2 linked regions of the Telluria mixta genome follow. The main gene of each other region encodes a partner of the protein of the gene in region 2 in a complex. Links are inferred from orthologs where the notes say so. Each region holds a gene or a part of one and is shown on either strand. Other genes may lie near its edges.

What was found. The genes of interacting proteins can lie anywhere in the genome.
Region 1: the proteins of uvrB (region 2) and P0M04_RS04175 are in contact, whole or in part, in a crystal structure (PDB 7EGT), measured with the Thermus thermophilus proteins. The link is inferred for Telluria mixta from one-to-one orthologs. Residues at the interface, in WP_096411307.1 of Thermus thermophilus: Glu23, Leu25, Arg26, Asp27, Gly28, Glu29, Arg30, Phe31, Arg55, Glu326, Asp327, Phe328, Glu379, Ser382, Gln383, His398, Gly400, Arg401; in WP_096412145.1 of Thermus thermophilus: His654, Arg656, Phe657, Gln666, Asp668, Glu669, Lys680, Arg681, Leu682, Ser683, Lys685, Tyr686, Ala687.

What each region holds. Positions count from the first base shown.
Region 1 is NZ_CP119520.1:935,257-938,908, reverse strand. Bases 674-3,652 are described here. They hold P0M04_RS04175 (UvrD-helicase domain-containing protein), read left to right. Parts: upstream 674-993; coding sequence 994-3,312; downstream 3,313-3,652. Other genes in these bases: P0M04_RS04170 (BPSS1780 family membrane protein), read right to left, coding at 3,322-3,652; P0M04_RS04180 (SRPBCC family protein), read right to left, coding at 674-758. Outside these bases: P0M04_RS04185 (hemerythrin domain-containing protein), read right to left, coding at 1-44; more of P0M04_RS04180, read right to left, coding at 216-673. UniProt on the Escherichia coli protein: A helicase with DNA-dependent ATPase activity. Unwinds DNA duplexes with 3'-5' polarity. Translocates on single-stranded DNA with 3'-5' polarity. Initiates unwinding more efficiently from a nicked substrate than double-stranded DNA.
Region 2 is NZ_CP119520.1:3,969,129-3,976,711, forward strand. Bases 3,024-5,986 are described here. They hold uvrB (excinuclease ABC subunit UvrB), read right to left. Parts: upstream 5,572-5,986; coding sequence 3,475-5,571; downstream 3,024-3,474. Other genes in these bases: P0M04_RS17610 (LysR family transcriptional regulator), read left to right, coding at 3,024-3,037; P0M04_RS17615 (NTF2 fold immunity protein), read right to left, coding at 3,052-3,408; P0M04_RS17625 (amino acid aminotransferase), read left to right, coding at 5,679-5,986. In the rest of the region: P0M04_RS17595 (PEP-CTERM sorting domain-containing protein), read left to right, coding at 1-376; P0M04_RS17600 (hypothetical protein), read left to right, coding at 390-968; P0M04_RS17605 (aldo/keto reductase), read right to left, coding at 920-2,023; more of P0M04_RS17610, read left to right, coding at 2,126-3,023; more of P0M04_RS17625, read left to right, coding at 5,987-6,890; P0M04_RS17640 (PepSY-associated TM helix domain-containing protein), read right to left, coding at 7,317-7,583. UniProt on the Escherichia coli protein: The UvrABC repair system catalyzes the recognition and processing of DNA lesions. A damage recognition complex composed of 2 UvrA and 2 UvrB subunits scans DNA for abnormalities.

The DNA of each region.
Region 1 (3,652 bases), 3.0 Mb from region 2 along the record:
GCGTCCTGCGTTCTCGACCGTGTGGGGTCGTCTTTCGTTGCCATGGGGATTCTCCTCAACGGTTGACCGGCATATTCCGATATGCCGTCAGGGTTTCATCCTACTCCCCGGTCATCCTGGCAGCATGTTAGGTAACGCACCGTCGGTCGTGTCCGCAACGTTCGCTGTCAAAAAAAACGCCGCCCAGTGGGCGGCGCTCATGAGAGGCGTATTGCTCAGTGCTGCGAGATGCTGCCGCGCCACGCGCCTGTTTCCTTGCCGCGCTTCTCGAGCATGTCCTTGAACTTCTGCAGGTTGCCGCGGGCTTCCAGGCGGACGGCGCCAAGGGCGTCGCCGATCTTCTCGATCGGGCCTTCCGGTTCGTAATCCATCTGCAGGGTGATGCGGGTGACGTCGTCCGAGATCTTATGGAAGGTCACCACGCCACCGTTCGGCACGCCGCTCGTGCTGCGCCAGGCGATGCGCTTGTCCGGGATCTGTTCCGTGATCTCGGCATCCCATTCCTTTTCCTCGCCGGCCACGTTGGCCTTCCAGTGCAGGCGCTTGTCGTCCAGCTGGCGGATTTCATGGACGCTGCCCATGAATTGCGGGAAGTCCTCGAACTGGGTCCATTGGTTGTAGGCGGTACGCACGGGAACGTTGACCTCGATGGTTTCGATGATCGACGAGCCCATGCCCGATTTATTGCCTTTGAGTTTTTTGGACAGCATCATGCCGCCGACGGCCAGCGCGGCGACCGTCACTACACGGTTCAGCATTTGTTACCTCCTTATGCTCTAGCTTCGCTTGCGTTACACAAAACCGGCCCACGCCCGCACAGGGGCTGGACCGCATCTGTCGTCAAAAGTACGTCAAAAGCGATCAACACGGCGCCCGCGAGCCTTGCGGAAACATTTGCAAAAGAATCTGCGTTTGTTGTGATACTGTATATATCATCAGTAAAAATCCCGCCGCGGCGATGCCGAGGGCGTCCCGACGTTTTATAATGCCCGCATGAATCTCCTCGACAATCTGAACCCCGAACAACTGGCGGCCGTCACGCTGCCGTCCCAGAGCGCCCTCATTCTCGCCGGCGCCGGGTCCGGCAAGACGCGGGTGCTGACCACCCGCATCGCCTGGCTGATCCAGACCGGGCAGGTGTCCCCGGCCGGCATCATGGCCGTGACGTTTACGAACAAGGCCGCGAAGGAGATGCTCACGCGCCTCTCGTCGATGCTGCCGGTAAACACGCGCGGCATGTGGATCGGCACGTTCCACGGCCTGTGCAACCGCCTGCTGCGCACGCACCACCGCGACGCCGCGCTGCCGCAGACGTTCCAGATCCTCGACTCGCAAGACCAGCTGTCGATGATCAAGCGCATGCTGAAAGCGCTGAACGTGGACGACGAGAAGTACCCGGCCAAGGACCTGATGTACTTCATCAACAACGCCAAGGACCGGGGCCAGCGCGCGGGCGACGTCGAGGCATACGACCACGTGCAGAAGCGCATGGCCGAGCTGTACGACGTGTACGACCAGCAATGCCAGCGCGAAGGCGTCGTCGATTTCGCCGAGCTGCTGCTGCGCGCTTATGAGCTGCTGCAGCGCAATCACCCGCTGCGCCAGCATTACCAGATGCGCTTCCGTCACATCCTCGTCGACGAGTTCCAGGACACCAACGACCTGCAATACAACCTGCTGAAACTGCTGGCCGGCCACGGCGAGCAGCGCGGCGGCGCGCTGTTCGCTGTCGGCGACGACGACCAAAGCATCTACGCGTTCCGCGGTGCGAACGTGGGCAACATGCAGGCATTCGAGCGCGACTTCGAAGTCAAGAACCTCATCAAGCTGGAGCAGAACTACCGCTCGCACGGCAACATCCTCGACAGCGCGAACCACCTCATCTCGAACAATGCGAAACGCCTCGGCAAGAACCTGCGCACGGACGCGGGACTGGGCGAGCCGGTGCGCATCTACGAAGCGTCGTCCGACCTGGAAGAGGCGCAGTGGATCATCGACGAAGCGAAGAGCCTGATGGCGGAAGGCGTGTCGAAAAGCGAGATCGCCGTGCTGTACCGTTCCAACGCGCAAAGCCGCGTGATCGAGCATGCGCTGTTCGCGGCCGGCCTGCCGTACACCGTGTACGGTGGCCTGCGCTACTTCCAGCGCGCCGAGGTCAAGCACGCCATCGCCTACCTGCAGTTGATGGACAATCCGCACAACGATTCCGCGTTCCTGCGCGTCGTGAATTTTCCGACGCGCGGCATCGGCGCCCGCTCGATCGAGCAATTGCAGATGGCGGCCGAATCGTACCGCGTGTCGCTGTACGCGGCCGTGCCTTACATGACGGGCAAGGCTGGCACGGCGCTCGGCAACTTCGTCAAGCTGATCGAGAGCGCGCGCTTCGAGACCCAGCAGCTGCCGCTGCCGGAAATGGTGCGCGTCGTGCTCGAGCGCAGCACGCTGCTCGCGCACTACGGTAACGAGAAAGAGGGCCAGGAACGCATCGAGAACTTGCAGCAGATGGTCGGTGCGGCCACGCAGTTCGTGCAGGAAGAAGGTTTCGGTACGCATGCGCCGGCTCACCTCGGCCCGCAGGCGGCCGCGGCGAGCGGCACGGCGATCGTGGACGGGGACGGCATCGACGTGCTCGACGCGGATGCGCCGCTGGCCACCGTGATGTCGCCGCTGTCCGCCTTCCTCGCGCACGCGTCGCTGGAAGCGGGCGACGCCCAGGCGCAGGCCGGGCAGGAAGCGATCCAGCTGATGACCGTGCACTCCGCGAAAGGCCTGGAATTCGACGCCGTATTCATCACGGGCCTGGAAGAGGGGCTGTTCCCGCACGAGAGCAGCGCGCGCGAGATGGATGGCGTCGACGAGGAACGCCGCCTGATGTACGTGGCGATCACGCGCGCGCGCCGGCGCCTGTACATGAGCTTTACCCAGCAGCGCATGCTGCATGGCCAGACGCGTTTCAACATGAAGTCGCGCTTCTTCGATGAGCTGCCGGAACACGCGCTGAAATGGCTGACGCCGCGCGTACAGACGAACTGGTTCGCCGGCCGCAAGTCGACGACGGCATGGGACGATGCTACGTTCCGCGAAGGCGGCAGCGATAACCACATCGCCAAGCAGATCGCGCAGAAGTCGACCAGCGGCAACGGCACCGGCTGGCGCATCGGCGAATCCGTGAGTCACGCGCGCTTCGGCGAAGGCGTGATCGTCAATATCGAGGGCGGCGCGGGCAGTGCGCGCGCGCAGATCAATTTTGGCGCGGCGGGGATGAAGGTGCTCGACCTGTCGGTGGCCAAGCTGGAGCGCATCGGCCGCTGAAGGTGAACGTCAAGCCGGCTGTGGCGCCTTGTCGGCCGGCTTGCCGAAGATGGTACGGTAGCCGGCATACATCGCGCACTGCAGCAGCAGCATGAACAGGAAGATCAGCCACATCAGCACGACGCGGCCCAGCGCCGCGTCGCCGAACACCAGCGCGGCCAGGATGCATATGCCGAAAAAGATGCCGAACCACGCCGCCAGCAGCACGAGGAACGGGCGTGCCGTGCGGATGACGGCAAAGAAGCTGTAGAACGTGGCCTTGCCCGGCCCCATGTGCTTCCAGTAGGTGAGCGGGGCGGCGAAGCACAGCGTCACCAGCACGGCCACGTCCAGCAAGAAG
Region 2 (7,583 bases):
CCTGGCCGGCGAGACGTTCGAGTTCGACTTCCTGTTCAACACGCCGCCCGAGCCAGCCTGGTTCTCGTTCGTCGTGTTCCCGGACTTCGCGGGCTCGATTGCATTCACGGACCTGGGCTTTTTCGCGGGCGACCTGTTCACGCCGATCGACGCGCTGAGCCTGAGCCTGGCGAGCGAACTGGCCAGGGGCGCGGGCTGGATCACGAGCGGGACCTATGACCTGCGCCTGGGCGGCACGTTCCTCGTCGACGGTGCCGGGTTCACGGGGCGTGCCGTTTCCGATATTCCGGAGCCGGTGAGTCTGGCGCTGGTGGCGCTCGGTCTGGCCGGGATGGTCGGGGTGCGGCGGCGCAAGGCCGTTGTGGAGGCGGATTGATGTGAAGGCCGGCATGCCGTCGCGACGCCTTGCCGCGTTGCTCCTGTGCTGTGCGACACATGGCGCCGCGGCGGACCTCTGCCCGCGGACCGACCGGAACGCCGAATGGTCGACGCGATGCTTTCAAACGACGGGCGCCGCCCGGAAGGTGGAGGCCCGCTTCGTCAATCGGCTCCGGTCGGCCCCGACCACCATCCTGATCGCGGAAACGCGCGAACTCGTCGCCGTCGACGTGCACGGCCGCGTGATCGTGCCGAACATTGCCTACACAGGTGACTTCGACATGCCCAATCCCGACGGCATCGAACGGTTCACGTCTGCCGGACGCCGCTGCGGCTACTTCATCGGGGCGACGTTCGACATCATCGTGCCCGCGCAATTCGACCATTGCGAAGCGTTCGCGGACGGGACGGCTCAGGCCTGTACCGGTTGCGTCGCGCGCTGTATCGATACGGACTGCCACGGCAAGACGATGGTTGGCGGGCAGGGCGTAGAGCTGGACACGTCAGGCCGGATACGCCGGCGTTTCGCCATTGGCCGACATTACTCGACCCCGCTTCCCGAGCCCTCGACGAGCACCGGCGCCCGATAACCCGTCGGCTTGTCGCCAACCCGGGCGCCGCCGTACATCATGCCCTGCATCGCATTCGTGAAGAAGTAGTAGGGGAACGGCGTCACGGGCTTGCTGGCCTCATCCAGGCGGTGGGCGAGCTCGGCGGGGAGCTCGAAGTCCAGCGCCCCGAGATTCGTTTTTAATTGCTCCGGCCGCGACGCGCCCACGATCACGCTGGCCACGCCCGGACGGTTTGCCACCCAGTTCAGGGCCACCTGTGCCATCGGCCGGCCGATCTCGTCGGCCACTTTTTCCAGTTCATCGACGATCTGGAAATTGCGCTCCGTGAGGTGCTGGAAGGCCGGATTGCCGTTGCCCTGCATCGCGGCGAGACGGCCGTCGGTGGCGGCGTCGCGCTTGTACCGCCCGGCCAGCAGACCGCTCGCCAGCGGGCTCCACACGGTGATGCCCATGCCGAGCTCGGTGGCCAGGCGCGTGTATTCGTGTTCGATGTTGCGCTCGACGAGCGAATACTGCAGCTGCAGCGCCGACACCGGTTCATAGCCGCGCCATTCCGCCAGGGTCTGGGCGCGCGCCGCGTACCAGGCTGGTACGTCCGACAGGCCGATGTGGCGGATCTTGCCGGCGCGGACCAGATCGTCCAGGGTGCGCATCACTTCTTCGACGGGCGTCAGCTGGTCCCAGGCGTGGACGTAGAACACGTCGAGGTAATCCGTCTGCAGGCGCTTGAGCGAGCCTTCGACGGCACGCAGCAGGTTCTTGCGGCCGTTGCCGCCGCCGTTCGGATTCGCGGCCGCCAGGTTGAACGTGTATTTGCTGGCCAGCACGAGTTCGTCGCGCGAGCCGCTGGCCTTGATGAATTCGCCCAGCCACGTTTCGCTCGTGCCGTTCGTGTACACATCCGCCGTGTCGATGAAGTTGCCACCGTGGTCGCGATAGAGATCGAAGACGGTCTCGGCCGCTGCCTTGTCGGAACCCCAGCCCCATTCCGTTCCAAACGTCATCGCGCCCAGCGACAAACGGCTGACGCGCAGGCCCGTGCGGCCGAGGGTGTAGTAGATGGGCTGATTCATGGTCGTTCTCCTTGTTCGTGAGTGAATGAACGACAGAATAGCCGGCTCGATAAGGAAGAAAAACATGCATAATCTTCATTCCTTATTAAGCTCGACTTCATAATGAAACTGACGCAACTGGACGGCCTGCTGGCCTTTGCCACTGTGGCGAAGCAGGGCAATTTCACGGCCGCGGCCGCGTTGCTGGAGGTAACGCCGTCGGCGGTGAGCCAGACGGTGCGGCAACTGGAGGAACGGCTGGGCGTGCGCCTGTTGAACCGGACGACGCGCAGCGTGAGCCTGACGGAAGCGGGGGAACAATTTCTCGCACGCGTGGGTCCTGCTGTCGCCGAGCTCACGCAGGCGGCGGCCGAGCTGGACGCGTTCCGCAGCGGACCCAGCGGCATCTTGCGGCTGAACATGGCGAACATCGTGTACGCCGTCTGGCTGCGTCCGTTGCTGCCCGGTTTTCTCGCAAGCCATCCCGGCATCAAGGTCGAACTCGGCTTCGACGAGGGCTTCGTGGACATCGTCGCGGGCGGCTTCGATGCCGGCGTGCGCCTCGGCGAATCCGTCCAGCTCGACATGGTGGCCGTGCCGCTCACGCGGCAGGAGCAGTTGTGCATGGTGGCGTCGCCGGACTATGTGGCGCGGCGCGGGCTGCCGCGCACGATCGAGGAACTGCAGCAGCAAGATTGCATCCGCTATCGGTTCCGCAAGAACAATGCGATCTACCGGTGGGAGCTCATGCGGGATAGCAACCTCGTCGACGCGGAGGTCGACGGGCGGCTGATCCTGACGAACAGCGCGTCGATGGCGGGCGCGGCGCGCGACGGGATCGGTATCGCCCACGTCTTTCGCCGGCAGGTCGAAAGCGACCTTGCCGCGGGCCGGCTCGTGCCCGTGTTGCCGGCGTGTTGGTCGACACAGCCGGGGTTTCATCTCTACTATCCGACGCGGCGGCATTTGCCTGCGAAGCTGCGGGCGTTTATCGATTATTGCGCTGAACGGTTGGGCGGTGCGGATGAACAGTGAAGTTCGACGCAACTTTACTTCGTGTGAAAAATCGTGATGATTCGCCCGTTCATCTTATCGATCACTGCAGTCGCTGTCCCACCAACCCTTCCTTTCGGAAGCGTACCAGTCACGGTCCAACGGCCGTCCTTTAGCGTTGCCCGATAAGGGGCTTCTTCAGCGACATTCTTCTTGCCATATATTGGCTCCCACACGGCGACGGCTATGGCAACAGCTGTTGCCGGATCAGGAACAACGCCATTAGCTGGCTGATATCCCGCCACGGATTCGGATTCTTTTAGCTGCTGTTTGTCGACCTGTTCAGCCGCATGCGTGAGGGTAAGGTCAGTCGAAGCGAGGACAAGCAAGAGAAATACCGAAGTGATTCGCACGAGTTAAGCCCCGAGTCCGAAGCGAAGGCAGGAAAAACGGCTCCGAAGAGCCGTTTCGCTTGATGCTTACTTGCCGAGAATCGACACCACGTTGTCCGCCCCCGGCGCCCCGAACGCCTGCTGCTTGAGGACATGCAGTTGATCGCGCACCTGGGCCGCCTTCTCGAACTCGAGGTTCTTGGCGTGGTCGACCATGAGCTTTTCGAGGCGCTTGATCTCTTTCGAAATCTGCTTCTCGCTCATGCCCTCGACCTTGGCGGCGTCTTCCGACAAGCCGACGTCGTTCAGCATGGCCTTCTGCGCGGCCGCGCTGTAGACGCCGTCGATCATTTCCTTGATCTTCTTCTGCACGCCCTTCGGAGTGATGCCGTTCGCCTCGTTGAACGCGATCTGCTTGGCGCGGCGGCGTTCCGTTTCGTCGATCGCGCGCTTCATCGAATCCGTGATCTGGTCCGCGTACAGGATCGCCACGCCGTTCAGGTTACGTGCCGCGCGGCCGATGGTCTGGATCAGCGAGCGTTCCGAACGCAGGAAGCCTTCCTTGTCGGCGTCCAGCACGGCCACGAGCGACACTTCCGGCAGGTCGAGACCCTCGCGCAGCAGGTTGATGCCGACGACGACGTCGAACGTGCCCAGGCGCAGGTCGCGCAGGATTTCCACGCGCTCCACCGTGTCGATGTCGCTGTGCAGGTAGCGCACCTTGATGCCGTGGTCGGACAGGTATTCCGTCAGCTGCTCGGCCATGCGCTTGGTCAGCGTCGTGACCAGCACGCGCTCGTCCTTCTTGATGCGGTCCGTGATCTCGCCCATCAGGTCGTCCACCTGCGAACGCGCGGGTTTGACGATGACCTGCGGGTCGACGAGGCCCGTCGGACGCACGACCTGCTCGACGACGTTGTCGGCTTTTTCCTTTTCGTAGTCGGCCGGCGTCGCGGACACGAAGATGCACTGGCGCATCTTGTTCTCGAATTCCGAGAATTTCAAAGGGCGATTGTCGAGCGCGGAGGGCAGGCGGAAGCCGTAGTCGACGAGGTTCACCTTGCGCGAACGGTCGCCGTTGTACATCGCGTTCAACTGGCCGATCATCACGTGCGACTCGTCCATGAACATCAGCGCGTCTTTCGGCAGGTAGTCGATCAAGGTGGGCGGCGGTTCGCCCGGCATCGAGCCTGACAGGTGGCGCGAGTAGTTCTCGATGCCCTTGGTAAAACCGACTTCGGCCAGCATCTCGAGGTCGAAGCGGGTGCGCTGCTCGAGGCGTTGCTCTTCCAGCAGCTTGCCCTGCTGGCGGAATTCCTCCAGGCGGTCGCGCAGCTCGGCCTTGATGGAGTCGACGGCCTTCAGCACGGTCGCGCGGCCGGTGACGTAGTGCGAGCCCGGGTACACGGTGAAGCGCGGAATTTTTTGACGCACTTTGCCGGTCAGCGGGTCGAACAGTTGCAGCGATTCGATCTCGTCGTCGAACATCTCGACGCGGATCGCGAGCTCGGCGTGTTCGGCCGGGAAGATGTCGATCGTGTCGCCGCGCACGCGGAACGTGCCGCGCGCGAAGTCCATTTCGTTGCGCGTGTACTGCATCTGGATCAGGCGCGCAATGACGTCGCGCTGCGCGACCTTGTCGCCCGTGCGCAACGTGAGAATCATCTTGTGATACTCGTTCGGATTACCGATACCGTAGATGGCCGACACGGTTGCGACGATGACGACGTCGCGCCGCTCCATCAGCGACTTCGTGCACGACAGACGCATCTGCTCGATGTGCTCGTTGATCGACGAGTCCTTTTCGATGAACAGGTCGCGCTGCGGGACGTACGCTTCCGGCTGGTAATAGTCGTAGTACGAGACGAAGTACTCGACGGCATTCTGCGGGAAGAACTCGCGGAACTCCGCGTACAGCTGGGCCGCGAGGGTCTTGTTCGGGGCGAACACGATCGCCGGACGGCCTGCGCGGGCGATCACGTTGGCCATCGTATAAGTCTTGCCGGAACCGGTCACGCCGAGCAGCGTCTGGTACATCAGGCCGTCATCGATGCCTTCCACCAGGCCTTCGATCGCCGTGGGCTGGTCGCCCGCGGGCGGGAAGGGCTGGTGCAGCTTGAACGGGGAATCCGGGAACGTGATGACCGTGGGTGCTGGTGAATTTGCAACCGATAAATCTGCCATTGGATCAGACCTTTGCTAGAATGAGAATCCGCCTGCGATCTGGCATCGTCCAGACCGCCTATCTATACAACCGCTGCGAACCCAGCCGACAAACCAAGTTTATCACGATGAATTCCCCAGCTTCTGCCAGCATCTTCAGCGCCATCGCCATGGCTCCCCGCGACCCGATCCTCGGCATCACCGAGGCCTTCAACGCAGATACCAACCCCGCCAAGATCAATCTGGGCGTGGGCGTCTACTACGATGACAACGGGAAAGTGCCGCTGCTGGAATGCGTTCAGAAAGCGGAAGCGAAGTTGATGGAACAACCGACGCCGCGTACCTACCTGCCGATCGAAGGCCTGGGTGCGTACGACAAAGCTGTACAAGAACTCGTATTTGGTGCCGACAGCGCCGTAATTCAAGAGAAACGTGCAGTCACGGTGCAAGCCCTGGGCGGCACCGGCGCGCTGAAAATCGGCGCCGACTTCCTGAAGCGCTTCTCGCCGGATTCGCAAGTCTACATCAGCGACCCGAGCTGGGAAAACCACCGCGCGCTGTTCGAAAGCGCCGGCTTTACCGTCAACAACTACGCCTACTACGACGCGGCCACGCACGGCGTCAACTTCGAAGGCATGCTGGCCGCGCTGAAAGCGATGCCGGAAGGCGCCATCGTCGTCCTGCACGCCTGCTGCCACAACCCGACCGGCGCCGAACTGAATGCCGACCAGTGGGGCCAGGTGATCCAGGTCGTGCGTGAAAACAACCTGATCCCGTTCCTCGACATGGCCTACCAGGGCTTCGGCGACGGCATCGCGGAAGACGGCGCCGTCGTCCGCCGCTTCACCGACACCGCCGGCCCGCTGCTGGTGTCGAACTCGTTCTCGAAGTCGTTCTCGCTGTACGGCGAGCGCGTGGGCGCACTGTCCGTCGTCGCATCGACCGCGGAAGAGGCGGCCCGCCTGCTGTCGCAGCTGAAGCGTATCGTCCGCACGAACTACTCGAACCCGCCGACGCACGGCGGCAAGGTCGTCGCGACCGTCCTGTCGACGCCGGAACTGCGTCAACTGTGGGAAGACGAGCTGGCCGGCATGCGCGTCCGCATCAAGCAGATGCGCGACGAGCTGGTCAAGAAGCTGGCCGAAAAGGCACCGAATTCGGACTTCGCCTTCGTGCGCGAGCAGGTCGGCATGTTCTCGTACTCGGGCCTGACGAAGGACCAGGTCGAGAAGCTGCGCGCCGAATCGATCTACGCCGTGGACACCGGCCGCATCTGCGTGGCCGCGCTGAACTCGAAGAACATCGATCGCGTCGTTGACGCCATCGCAAAAGTTCTCTAAAATCTCGGCCTTCCGCTAAGCAATCATTGTTAGCGTATCAGGGGCATTGAAGAGCCGTCGCGAGCGGCAGCAGTTCCGGTCGAGAAGCGCAGCCGTACTTACGGTACGGCGAGCATCGCAGACCGGAAATGCAACGCGCAGCAGGCTATTCAAGCCCCCACCAATTCCCTGATAGCTCAGTCGGTAGAGCGACGGACTGTTAATCCGCAGGTCCCTGGTTCGAGTCCAGGTCGGGGAGCCAAGTTTCCGCACGGTTGCGTCCAACCTGTGCAAGCCGTTGGTGAGCGGCTATAATACCAACACCTATTCCCTGATAGCTCAGTCGGTAGAGCGACGGACTGTTAATCCGCAGGTCCCTGGTTCGAGTCCAGGTCGGGGAGCCAGAATTTCTGAAGGGGCATCGAGCGATCGATGCCCCTTCGTCGTTTACGCCCCGCGCCGCTTCCACCACAGCACGAGCCCGCTCCACAGCACGACGATGCTGAGCACGTCTAGCAGCAGCCACAGCAGCTTCAGCGCCAGGCCGCCGTAGTCGCCGAAGTGCAGCGGTTGCGACAGCATCAGCGCGGACACCGTCCACGGCATGCTGCCCGTCGCGACGACGTCGTGCGTGACCGCGTCGATCATCACGATGTCCAGCAGTTTCGATGTCACGGCCGTGTCGCCCTGCATGAAGGCGATGAAGTGGCGCGG